2 regions of the Streptosporangium sp. NPDC004379 genome follow, and region 2 is predicted to be linked to the other one. Evidence: predicted binding sites of a transcription regulator. Region 2 holds the regulator's gene; the other holds the start of a gene.
What was found. The regulator LexA, encoded in region 2, represses DNA repair genes until DNA is damaged. The targets are predictions, from matches to a motif close to TCGAACANNTGTTCGA.
Positions count from the first base shown of each region.

Region 1 (6,473 bases), on a different contig from region 2:
TGGTTCCACGTGGACGGCGCGTACGGCGGCGCGGGGCTGTTCGCGCCCTCCGTGCGCCACCGCTACGAGGGGATCGAGCACGCCGACTCCTTCGTCGTCGACCCGCACAAGTGGCTGTTCGCGCCCTTCGACTGCGCGGCCCTGCTCTACCGCGAGCCCCGCCTGGCCCGCGCCGTGCACACCCAGGACGCCTCCTATCTCGATGTCCTGCACGTGGAGGGCGACGAGTGGAACCCCACCGACTACGCCTATCACCTGACCAGGCGCGCCCGCGGCCTGCCGCTCTGGTTCTCCCTCGCGGTCAACGGCACCGACGCCTACACCGAGGCCGTCGAGAGGGGGCTGTGGCTGGCCCGCGAGACCGCCGCGCTGATCGGCCGCACCGGACACCTGGAGCTGATCCGCGAGCCCGAACTGTCGGCGGTGCTCTTCCGCCGCGCCGGCTGGACCGGGCGGGACTACTACGAGTGGTCCGAGCGGCTGCTCGCCGGGCAGGTCGGGTTCGTCACGCCGACCGGATGGGAGGGCGAGACGGTCGGAAGGTTCGCGTTCCTGCATCCCGGCACGACGATGGAAATCGTGGAGGAGATCATCGCCACGACGGCGTGACCGCGGCCCGGGGTGGCCCGCTGCGGGCCCACCCCGGGCCCGCCGTCGGGCTCACTGCTGGGTCCACCGTGGGCCCGCGGCGCAGGTCCCGGGTCCGTCCCGGCCCGTCCCGGCCCGTGCCGGGCGGCGTGGCCGCCCGGCGGACACCGGGCGCGTCCGGTCATGAGCACCGCGGGGAGGGGTCAGACTGGAGGCATGCGCCTGTCGGATTTCTGGAACCGGATGAGACTCCACTTCGGTGACGCCTACGCCGAGTCGTGGGCCCGCGACTACGTCATCGCCGGCCTGGACGGCAGGACGGTGAACCAGGCGCTGGCGGACGGCATCGCCGCCAAGGACGTCTGGCGGGCCGTGTGCGGGGTGTCCGACGTCGCCGCCGCCCTGCGCTGAGCGCCGGCGCGCGCCGATCCGCCGTCCGCACCGTCCCGCCGGTCCATGCCGCGCGGCCGATCCGCCATGCCGTCGTCCGCGACATCCCGTCGTCCACGCCGACCCGCCGTGCGCGCCGATCCGCCGTCCCGCCGGTCCGTGCCGTGCGGCCGGCCCGTGCCATGCGGTCCATCCGTCCCGCGACGCGGGGCGCCGGGGACGGATGGGAGCGTCGAGCCTCCGTCGAACAATCGTTCGGCTATATTGGACACGCCGCCACCGATGGCGTGCTCTTCCAGAAAATGTCGGTCGCACCCCGTAGCTTTCTGGCAACCGATTCATCCCGTGACCCTCCAGGGGGGCTCCCATGGCAGCTAACGACCGCGAGAAGGCGCTCGAGACCGCTCTCGCCCAGATCGAGCGGCAGTTCGGCAAGGGCTCCGTCATGCGTCTCGGCGACGAGGCGCGGGCGCCCATCGAAGTGATCCCGACCAGCTCCATCGCACTCGACGTCGCTCTCGGCATCGGCGGGTTCCCGCGCGGCCGCATCATCGAGATCTACGGTCCCGAGTCCTCGGGTAAGACCACGGTCGCCCTGCACGCGGTGGCCAACGCCCAGAAGGGCGGCGGCATCGCGGCGTTCATCGACGCCGAGCACGCCCTCGACCCGGATTACGCGAAGAAGCTGGGCGTCGACACCGACGCGCTCCTCGTCTCCCAGCCCGACACCGGTGAGCAGGCGCTGGAGATCGCCGACATGCTGATCCGGTCCGGCGCGGTCGACCTGCTGGTCATCGACTCGGTCGCGGCCCTGGTGCCCAAGGCCGAGATCGAGGGCGAGATGGGCGACAGCCACGTCGGTCTCCAGGCGCGCCTGATGTCCCAGGCCCTGCGCAAGATCGCCGGCGCGCTCAACAGCAGCGGCACCACGGCGATCTTCATCAACCAGCTCCGCGAGAAGATCGGCGTCATGTTCGGCTCGCCCGAGACCACGACCGGTGGAAAGGCGCTGAAGTTCTACGCCTCGGTCCGTCTCGACATCCGCCGCATCGAGACGCTCAAGGACGGCACGGAGGCGGTCGGCAACCGCACCCGGGTGAAGGTCGTCAAGAACAAGATGGCCCCGCCCTTCCGCGTGGCCGACTTCGACATCCTCTACGGCGTCGGCATCTCCCGTGAGGGCGGTCTGATCGACATGGGTGTCGAGCACGGCTTCGTCCGCAAGTCCGGCGCCTGGTACACCTACGAGGGCGACCAGCTGGGCCAGGGCAAGGAGAACGCCCGCAACTTCCTGCGGAACCACCCGGACATGGCCAACGAGATCGAGAAGAAGATCAAGGAGAAGCTCGGCATCGGCCCGCGCCTCGACAGTCCGGCCACCCCGCCGCCCGCCGCTTCCGCTCCCGCCGCTCCCGCTCCCGCCGCGTCCGGCCGGGGTTCCAAGGCGACCCCCAAGCCGGGTGACGCCTGATCCGGGACCGGCCGATGACGACGGGACCTGACTCGACGACAGGACCGACGGGATCCGACTCCGGTCCGGCCGGCCAGGCCGGGCCGCGGGACTGGGGCGCCTGGCCCGACGTGCCCGAGCCCTCGGGTTCCTCCCGGAAGGGGGGAAGACGCGAGGGCCGGCGCGGAGGGAGGCGTTCCCGGAGCGCCCCCGACGGGCGTCTCCCGGACGGGCCGGTCGAGGGCTCCCCGGCGAGCCAGGGCCCCGACGCCGACCCGCAGGCGGTGGCTCGCGCCATCTGCCTGCGGTTGCTGACCATGGGGCCGCGCACCCGGGCGCAACTCGCCGAGGCGTTGCGCAAGCGCGACGTGCCCGACGAGGCGGCCGAGGCCGTGCTCGAACGGTTCTCCGAGGTCGGGCTCATCGATGACGAGGCGTTCGCCGCCGCCTGGGTGAGCTCGCGCCACACCGGGCGGGGGCTGGCCCGCAGGGCGCTCGCCTCGGAGCTCCGGCACCGCGGGGTCGACGAGGACACGGTGAAGGAGGCCGTGGAGCAGCTCGACCCCGAGCAGGAGGAGGAGACCGCTCGCAGGCTGGTGGCGCGCAAGCTCTCCGCCACCCGGGGGCTGGACCGTGCCGTCCGGACCCGCAGGCTGGCGGGCATGCTCGCCCGCAAGGGGTACGGTCCGGGGCTGGCGTTCCGCGTGGTCCGCGAAGCCCTGGAGAACGAGGAGCCGGAAGGCGCCGCGTTCGCCGACGACCTCGACCACCCCTTCGACTGACGCGCTCCCCGGCCTGAAGGCCGGAGCGCCGCGGACGATTCCGGTAGCACTCCGGTCCGGGCGTCGCCTCCGCGATGCCGCTCCGGAACGCCGCCTTCGCGATGCCGGCCGGTTCGTAGTGCGCCTTTGCTTGCCCGTTACCTGTTTGACGCTTAGCCTCGACGACAGTGAGGAGTTACTCCGCGCAGTGCGGATTGTCATAACGGTTGATTACGGGCGAACAAAGCGGCGGATGAGGGCGGACGACGCGCCGGCGTGATCAGCCGGTGTGGAGTGGACCCTCGGTCGGCACCTGCCGTGGTGACGACACCGCCTGACTTCTCCGTGCCGTGCGTGTGACCCCTCGCATGCTTGATATCCGCGACGCGAGGAGGGCGGGGCGCGCATGGATCCGATTGTGGTCGTCATACTGACCGGGGCCGTCGCGGTTCTTTCGGTGGTGACGATAGTCGCGTTGATCGTGTTGCTGCGCCGTACCGGCGGCGGGCCGATAGGCCCTTCTCCCGCGCAGCTGGCCGAGGTCCAGACCGAGCTGGAGGCCGCCCGGCGGGAGGCCGCCGACATCCGGGCCAAGGCGGAGAGCGACGCGGGGGAGATCCTGCGCAGGTCCGAGCTGGCCGTCGAGGCCGCCGCGGAGCTGCGCAAGGAGGCCGAGGCGGAGAGCCGGGGCCTGAAGTACGAGATCAAGGAGCTCCGCTCGGACCTGGAGCGGCGGGAGAACCGGCTGGCCGAGCGGGAGCAGCGCCTGGACGAGGAGGCGAGACGCCAGGCCGAGCGGGCCCGCAAGCTCGCCGAGACCGAGACCGAGCTGGCCGCCCGCCGGGAGGAGCTCGACCGCGTCGCCGATGAGCGCAGGGCCGTTCTGGAGCGGGTCGCCGGTCTCACCGGTGACGAGGCCAAGACCGAGCTGGTGCGCGAGATCGAGAACCAGGCCAAGCGCGAGGCCGCCCTGATCGTCCGGCAGATCGAGAGCGACGCCCGCAAGGAGGGCGAGAAGCGCGCCACCAAGATCGTCACACTGGCGGTCCAGCGGGTGGCCACCGAGCAGACCGCCGAGTCCGTCGTCAGCGTCCTGCACCTGCCGGGCGACGAGATGAAGGGCCGCATCATCGGCCGCGAGGGCCGCAACATCCGCGCCTTCGAGACGACGACCGGGGTCAACCTCATCATCGACGACACGCCCGAGGCGGTCCTCCTGTCGTGCTTCGACCCGGTCCGCCGTGAGACCGCCCGGCTGACGCTGGAGAAGCTCGTGCTCGACGGGCGCATCCATCCCCAGCGGATCGAGGAGGCGCACGAGCGCAGCAGGGCGGAGGTCAGGGAGCTGTGCGTGCGGGCCGGTGAGGACGCCCTGGTGGAGCTGGGCCTCACCGACATGCACCCGGAGCTGGTCACCCTGCTCGGCCAGCTCCGCTACCGCACCTCCTATGGCCAGAACGTGCTGGGCCATCTCATCGAGTCGGCCCACATCGCCGGGATCATGGCCGCCGAGCTCCGGCTCGACCCGACGCTGCTCAAGCGCTGCACCGTCCTGCACGACATCGGCAAGGCCCTCACCCACGAGGTCGAGGGCAGCCACGCGCTCATCGGTGCGGAGATCGCCAGGAGATACGGCGAGCACGAGGACGTCGTCCACGCCATCGAGGCCCATCACAACGAGGTGGAGGTCAAGACCGTCGAGGCGGTGCTGACCCAGGCGGCCGACGCCATCAGCGGCGGCCGGCCGGGCGCCCGGCGCGAGTCGCTGGAGGCGTACGTCAAGCGGCTGGAGCGGCTGGAGGAGATCGCCACCTCCTATGACGGCGTCGAGAAGGTCTTCGCCATGCAGGCCGGCCGGGAGGTCCGCGTCATGGTGAAACCCGACGGTGTGGACGACATCCAGGCCCAGGTGATCGCCCGCGACGTGGCCAAGCAGGTGGAGGAGGAGCTCACCTACCCGGGGCAGATCCGCATCACGGTCGTGCGGGAGTCCCGCGCCACCGAGTTCGCCCGCTGAACCCGCCCGACCCGCCTGTCCCGTCTGCCAGGTCTGCCAGGTCTGCCAGGTCTGTCCGCCTGGCCCGTCCGGTCCGCCCTGCCGCCCGTACGGTTCCGGCCGGTCCGTGCCCTCCGGCCCACCGGATGCCCTCTCCGGGGGCGGGACCCGTGGCCGGTCCGTGGGACGGCCGGGACGGACCGGGCCGGGCTCTCAGCCGCGGAAGATCTGCTGGTAGAAGGCGAGCTCGGTGGCCAGGGCCGCGCTGCGGGTCTCCACGCGGCGGAAACCGTGGGCCTCGCCCTCGAAGGTCATGTAGGTGCACGGGACACCGCGCTCGGCGAGCGCGTCGGCGAACGCCTGCGACTGGGCGGGCGGCACAACCGGGTCGGAGAGCCCCTGCAGGAGCAGCATCGGGCAGCTCACCCCGGCGACCCGGGCGAGCGGTTCGCGGGAGCCGTACAGGACGGGGTCCTCCGGGCCGACCAGCCACTCGACGTAGCGGGACTCGAAGTCGTGGGTGGCGGCGACGAGCGGGCCGAGCGCGCTCACCCCGTAGTAGGAGACGCCGCCGGCGAACGCGTCGGAGGCGCAGCAGGCCGCCATGACGGTCCAGCCGCCCGCGCTGCCGCCCCGGATCGCGATCCGCGCGGGATCGGCCAGACCCTGAGCCGCCAGCCACCCGGCGGCGGCGACCACGTCCTCGACGTCCACCACCCCCCACTCGCCGTGCAGCCGGTCGCGGTAGGCGCGGCCGTACCCGGTGGAGCCGCCGTAGTTGACGTCGAGCACGCCGATGCCCCGGCTGGTGAAGAACGCCTTCCACAGGTCGGGCTCGCTCGTGCTGTGCGAGGTGGGGCCGCCGTGGACGGACACGATGTAGGGAGGGGGGCCCTCCCCGCGGCAACGCGGGTTCGACGGCGGGTGGACGAACGCGTGCACCGCCCGGCCGGACCGGCCCTCGATCTCCACGCTCCGTGCGGCCGGGAGGTAGGCGCTCTCCGGAGGCTCCTCGGTGTCGTGCCGGAGCTCCTCGGTGCGTCCGGACGGCAGGTCCAGGCGCACGAGCGAGCGGGGCGTCGCAGGGCCGTAGCCGATCCCGACGAGTGAGCGCCCGTCGCGGTCGAGGACCGGGGCCCAGCCGGAGTAGGGCACGTCCAGGTCGGTCAGCGTGCCGCCGGCCGGGTCGAGGACGCCCAGCCGCAGGTCTCCCCGCCCGTGCAGGACCGCGATCCGCCCGTCGTCCAGCACGGCGTAGGGGTGGGCGCCGAGCTGCCACAGCGGTCCG
Region 1 covers NZ_JBIAMC010000001.1:727,797-734,269, reverse strand. Annotated here, with positions in the region: gene ACFYSC_RS03260 (pyridoxal phosphate-dependent decarboxylase family protein) at 1-609, shown strand, start outside; gene ACFYSC_RS03255 (DUF3046 domain-containing protein) at 805-999, shown strand; gene recA (recombinase RecA) at 1,346-2,449, shown strand; gene recX (recombination regulator RecX) at 2,560-3,210, shown strand; gene rny (ribonuclease Y) at 3,596-5,206, shown strand; gene ACFYSC_RS03235 (S9 family peptidase) at 5,399-6,473, opposite strand, start outside.
Region 1: the regulator LexA is predicted to act here: its motif matches at 1,222-1,237, upstream of recA (recombinase RecA).

Region 2 (6,473 bases):
TCCCCGGAGATCTCCGAAGCCGAGCTGGAGACGCTGGCGCTGGCCTCGGACAAGGTCCGGGCCTTCCTGGACGGTGACCCGCGCAAGGTCATCGTCCGCGCGCCGAAGCTGGTCAACATCGTCCCCTGACACGGCTCGGACCGCCCCCGGAGCGGGCGGTCCGGCACGTGTGCCTCCCGGGTGCCGCCACAGGGCCCGGGAACGGGCCCGTCGTCCTCCCGGACGGCGGGCCCGCTCGCGTTCGGCCCGGGTACCGCGACCCTCCGCCGGAGCCGCGATCCGGCCCGCCCGGATATCGCCTCGAAGATCGGGTGGATCGGTGACAGGATGGCGGCGACAGGACGGACGATCACAGGGAGCACGGCATGCGGCGCGTCTTCGGAATCTCACAGTGCCCTGTAGGACCAGAGCTCCCGAGGACTTCGACCGCCTGTGCCCACCATCAACATCGGTATCCTCGCGCACGTCGACGCGGGTAAGACCAGCCTCACCGAGCGCCTGCTGTTCGACACCGGAGTCATCGACCGTCTCGGCAGCGTCGACGGCGGCAGCACCCAGACCGACACCGGTGACATCGAACGGCAGCGCGGCATCACCATCCGTTCCGGGGTCGCCTCCTTCGGCGTCGGCGACCTGCGGATCAACCTGATCGACACCCCCGGTCACTCCGACTTCATCGCCGAGGTCGAGCGGGCCCTGCGCGTGCTCGACGGCGCGGTCCTCGTCCTGTCCGCCGTGGAGGGCGTGCAGGCACAGACCCGCGTCCTGATGAGGACGCTGCGGGAGATGCGCCTGCCAACCCTGATCTTCGTCAACAAGGTCGACAGATCCGGCGCCCGTCCCGACGGGACGACGGCGGACATCCGGCGAAGACTGGCGCCGCACGTCGTTCCGATGAGCTCCGTCCGGCGGGCGGGAACCCCCGCCGTCCGCGTCACGCCGAACTCCCTGGACGAGCCCGGTTTCCGCGCCCGGGTGGCGGAGGTCCTCGCCGAGAACGACGACGCGCTGCTCGCGGCCCTCGTCGACGGCCCGCCTCCGACGCCCGATGAGCTGGGGGTGAAGATACGCGCCCAGGTCGCCGCAGGCCTGCTCCACCCGGTCTTCTTCGGTTCGGCCCTGGCCGGTCAGGGCGTCGGGACGCTGATCGACGGGATCGCCCGTCTGCTGCCGCCCGGCTGCGACGCCGGAGGGACCGGTGCACGCGGCACCGTCTTCGCCATCGAGCGCGGAGGCGCGGGGGAGAAGATCGCCTACGTGCGGATGCACGCCGGTGAGCTGCGCGCCCGGCAACGCGTCACCCTCCACCGCGGAGAACCGGACGGTGGCGTCAGCGAGCATCCCGGCCAGGTCACCGTCCTGCGCGTCGTCGGTTCCGCGGAGCAGGGACCGCACCGGCTGACGGCGGGGGACATCGCCAAGGTATGGGGACTCTCCGGGGTGCGGGTCGGAGACCAGATCGGTTCCGCGTACGGGCTCGCCCGGCGGCCGCGCTTCGCCCCGCCCGGTCTGGAGACCGTCGTCCGGCCGGCACGGCCCGGTCAGGAGGCGCGGCTGCACGCCGCGCTGCTGAGCCTGGCCCAGCAGGATCCGCTCATCCACACGCACGTCACCCCCGAGGGGGAGACCTCGGTGCTGCTGTACGGGGAGGTCCAGAAGGAGGTGATCGCGGCGATGCTCCTGCGCGACTTCGGGGTCGAGGCCGTCTTCGAGCCGAGCCGTACGGTGTACCTGGAGCGGCCGACGGGGACGGGGGAGGCCGTCGAGGAGATCAGCCGTCACGGGCGCAACGACTTCTACGCGACCGTCGGGCTGCGCGTCGAGCCGGGCGTGACCGGATCGGGGCTCGCCTTCCGGCGGGAGGTGGAGCTCGGATCGCTCCCGCGTCCCTTCCACCGGGCGATCGAGGAGGCCGTCCGCGACACCCTCCGGCAGGGGATGCACGGCTGGGCGGTGATCGACTGCGTCGTCACCCTGACCCGGACGGGCTTCGCGCCTCCGCTCAGCACGGCCGGGGATTTCCGGCACCTCACTCCGCTCGTCCTGATGCGGGCGCTGGCCGCCGCCGGGACCCGCGTCCACGAGCCGTGTCACGCCTTCGAACTGGAGATCCCCGCCGACACGCTGAGCGCGGTCACCGCACTGCTCGCCGAGCACGGGGCGGAGACGGCGGCCTCCGCCGGGGGACCGGAGACGTGGTCGCTGAAGGGGGACATCCCCGCGCGCAGGGTGCGGGAGGTGAAGCGCCGGCTTCCCGGCCTGTCGCGGGGCGAGGGGATCTGGTGGTCGGGGCCGGCCGGTGACCGGCCGGTCACCGGCCCGCCTCCCCACCGCGCGCGGTCGGACGGCAACCCGCTCGATCGCGTGGAGTATCTCCGCCATCTCGCGCAGCGCGGCGGGGTGCGGTGAGGGCGGTGCCGAGGACGGCGGTGCCGAGGACGGCGGTGCCGAGGACGGCGGTGGCGAGGACGGCGGTGGCGAGGACGGCGGCGCCCGCCGTTCCGGCATCCGGTGACGGCGCGTGGGGCGGCGGGAGGAAGAACAGGACGCGGAGGCCGATGGGCCCGTGAAAAGGAGCGGGCCCCGGTGGAGACCGGGGCCCGCTCCTCCAGGGAAGGGTCTAAAGCTTGCGCAGCACCGCGACGACCTTGCCCAGGACGGTCGCCTCGTCGCCGGGGATCGGGTCGTAGTTCGGGTTGTGCGGGACCAGCCAGACGTGGCCGCCCTTGCGCTTGAAGGTCTTCACCGTGGCCTCGCCGTCGATCATCGCGGCGACCACGTCGCCGTTGTCGGCCACGGGCTGCTGGCGGACGACGACCCAGTCGCCGTCGGCGATGGCGGCCTCGATCATCGAGTCGCCGGCCACCTGGAGCAGGAAGAGCGTGCCCTCGCCGACGAGCTGCTTGGGCAGCGCGAAGACGTCCTCGACGCTCTCCTCGGCGAGGATCGGGCCGCCCGCGGCGATCCGGCCGACGAGCGGGACATAGGCCGCGGTGGGGCGGCTGACGCCCTCCTGGGCGGCGTCCGGGTCCACCCACAGCACCGGCTCGCCGGGGAGGCGTACCTCGAGCGCGCGGGGACGGTGCGGGTCGCGGCGCAGATAGCCCTTGCGCTGCAACGCCGTCAGCTGGTGCGACACGCTGGAGGTGCTGGTGAGCTGCACCGCCTCGCCGATCTCCCGCATGGACGGCGGGTAGCCGCGCTGCTGCACCGAGTCGCGGATCACCTCAAGGATCTTCCGCTGCCTGGGGGTGAGGCCGAGGGAGTCACGTCTGCGCACCGCCAGGTCGTTGACGGCCGAACCGTTCTCGTCGTGCTCGCTCATGCGATCTCCTTGCCTCCCGGTCTGCATTGCCCGTGTCGCCCACAGCGACCGTACCGCCGTCGAAGATCATGTTCAAACAACTGTTCGAGTCTTCCTCGAAATGACCGACGGCGTGGTGTACAACATCGTACGGGAGTTCGATCGACATCGTGTTCGATTCGCCGATCTTTCCTCGACGTGTGTTCGACCAGGTCGGAGGGGGTGGTCAATATGAAGGCGACCGCGGCGGAGATGGCGGCGCCACGATCCCGGCGGCGGCCCGGCCGCAGGCCCGGGCCGCCGGGGAACGTCCGATACCCTGGTGCGCCGGTCCGGCTCACCAGGCGGGGCAGGGTCGTCGTGCTGGCGGTCCTCACGCTCGTCACCCTGGGGGCGCTGTGGCTCGGTCCCCGTATCGACACGACCCTCGGGGTCGGCTATCCGGGGTGCGCCGACTCCTCGTCGGTCCCGGCCCGCGACGCCGGGCCCCGGCAGGCGGCGCCGTGATCACCGTGACGGCGCGTCCCGGAGGGTGACCGCGCGTCCCGGCGGCCGGCGTCCCGGCCGCCGGGACGCGGCGGCCTCAGGGTGCGGCCTCAGGGTGTGGTGGCTTCGTGGGGCGTGGGGGCGAAAGGGGCATAGGGGGTGTTACCGCCGTGACCGCCGGGGCAGGAGGGGGCGACACGCCGGGTCGGCGCGCTGATCAGCGACTTCGGCGCGCGGGGCCCGGCTGACTTGCGTTCATGGTCGGACCCTCCTACCGTTGGACCACAACATCTAGTGGCTCCACCGGTGAACTTCACCATAGATTGTGTTTTCGTTACCGCATTTCGACCCTTGGAAGACGTGCGCGCGCGCCCCTGCCATGGGGTTTGCGGGAAACACGAGGCGAAACACAGGGCGCGGGCCACCTGCAGGCCAAGGAGGCGACCCGCGTGCACTGTCCGTTCTGTCGTCACCCGGACACGCGGGTCATCGACAGCCGGTCCACCGACGACGGCGGCGCCATCCGCCGCAGGCGCACGTGCCCCGAATGCGGCCGCAGGTTCACCACGCAGGAGACCGTCCTGCTCATGGTCAGCAAGCGCAGCGGGGTCACCGAGCCGTTCTTCCGGGACAAGGTGATCGCCGGAGTGCGGCGGGCGTGCCAGGGGCGTCCGGTGAGCGAGGACTCCCTCGCCCAGCTGGGCCAGCGGGTGGAGGAGAGCATCCGCGCGACGGGAGCGGCCGAGATCGCCGCCCCCGAGGTGGGGCTGGCGATCCTGGGCCCGCTGCGCGAGCTGGACGAGGTGGCGTACCTCCGGTTCGCCTCCGTCTACCGCGGCTTCGAGACCCTGGCCGACTTCGAGGCCGAGATCGAGCAGTTGCGCGCGGAACGCTCCGCCAAGCAGGACCGAAACTGAATCCGAACCCCGGGCGCCGGGGGCCAGAGCGGCGCGTTGATGTGGTCCGACTCGTGGGTTCCGCGAAAAGGCGGGGCCCCGGAAGGGGGAAGTCATGACGGAGACGGTCAGCGGTACGGCCGCGGGCGGGGGCAGGCGGCTGCGCAAGGGGCTGAAGATGAAGCGCATCTTCACCACCCCCGGAGTGCATCCCTACGACGAGGTGTCCTGGGAACGCCGTGACGTCGTCATGACCAACTGGCGGGACGGCTCGATCAACTTCGAGCAGCGGGGCGTGGAGTTCCCCGAGTCCTGGTCGGTCAACGCCGCCAACATCGTGACCACCAAGTACTTCCGTGGCGCGGTCGGCACCCCGCAGCGCGAGTGGAGCCTCAAGCAGCTGATCGACCGCGTGGTGGGCGTCTACACCAGGACCGCGGTGGAGAACGGCTACTTCGCCACCGACGAGGACGCCGAGATCTTCGACCACGAGCTCAAGCACGCCCTGGTCAACCAGGTGTTCAGCTTCAACTCGCCGGTGTGGTTCAACGTGGGCACCGCCTCGCCGCAGCAGGTGAGCGCCTGCTTCATCCTCGCCGTCGACGACACCATGGAGTCGATCCTCGACTGGTACAAGGAAGAGGGCGTGATCTTCAAGGGCGGTTCGGGCTCCGGCGTGAACCTCTCCCGGATCCGCTCCTCCAAGGAACTGCTCTCCAGCGGTGGTACGGCCAGCGGCCCGGTCTCCTTCATGCGCGGTGCGGACGCCTCCGCGGGCACCATCAAGTCCGGCGGCGCGACCCGCCGCGCGGCCAAGATGGTCGTCCTGGACGTCGACCACCCCGACGTCGAGGAGTTCATCGAGACCAAGGCGCGCGAGGAGGACAAGGTCCGCGCGCTGCGCGACGCCGGGTTCGACATGGACCTGGGCGGCAAGGACATCGTCTCCGTCCAGTACCAGAACGCCAACAACTCCGTGCGCGTCTCCGACGAGTTCATGCGCGCGGTGGAGGACGGCGACCGGTTCGGCCTGCGCGCCCGCCTCACCGGCGAGGTCATCGAGACGATCGACGCCCGCGACCTGTTCCGCAAGATGGCCAAGGCCGCCTGGGAGTGCGCCGACCCGGGCGTCCAGTACGACGACACGATCAACGACTGGCACACCAGCCCCGAGACGGGCCGCATCACCGCCAGCAACCCGTGCTCGGAGTACCTCCACCTGGACAACTCCTCCTGCAACCTCGCCAGCATCAACCTGCTGAAGTTCCTCAAGGACGACGAGACCTTCGACGTCGCGAGCTTCGTGAAGGTGACCGAGCTGGTCATCACCGCGATGGACGTCTCCATCACGTTCGCCGACTTCCCGACCGAGAAGATCGCCGAGACCACCCGCGCCTACCGTCAGCTCGGCATCGGTTACGCCAACCTCGGCGCGCTGCTCATGGCCACCGGCCACGCCTACGACTCCGACGGCGGCCGGGCCATCGCCGGCGCCATCACCTCGCTGATGACCGGCGTCTCCTACCGCCGCAGCGCCGAGCTGGCCGGGGTCGTGGGACCGTACGACGGCTACGCCCGCAACACCGAGGCCCACAAGCGCGTCATGCGCAAGCACGCCGCGGCCAACGACGACCTGCGCACGCTGGACGCCATGGACAAGGGCCTCCACGCCGAGGCGACCCGTCAGTGGGCCGACTGCCTGAAGCTGGGGGAGAAGAACGGCTACCGCAACGCCCAGGCGTCGCTGCTGGCGCCCACCGGCACCATCGGCCTGATGATGGACTGCG
Region 2 covers NZ_JBIAMC010000011.1:6,735-13,207, forward strand. Annotated here, with positions in the region: gene leuS (leucine--tRNA ligase) at 1-129, shown strand, start outside; gene otr(A) (tetracycline resistance ribosomal protection protein Otr(A)) at 433-2,409, shown strand; gene lexA (transcriptional repressor LexA) at 2,621-3,325, opposite strand; gene ACFYSC_RS23280 (hypothetical protein) at 3,536-3,811, shown strand; gene nrdR (transcriptional regulator NrdR) at 4,240-4,707, shown strand; gene ACFYSC_RS23290 (vitamin B12-dependent ribonucleotide reductase) at 4,802-6,473, shown strand, end outside.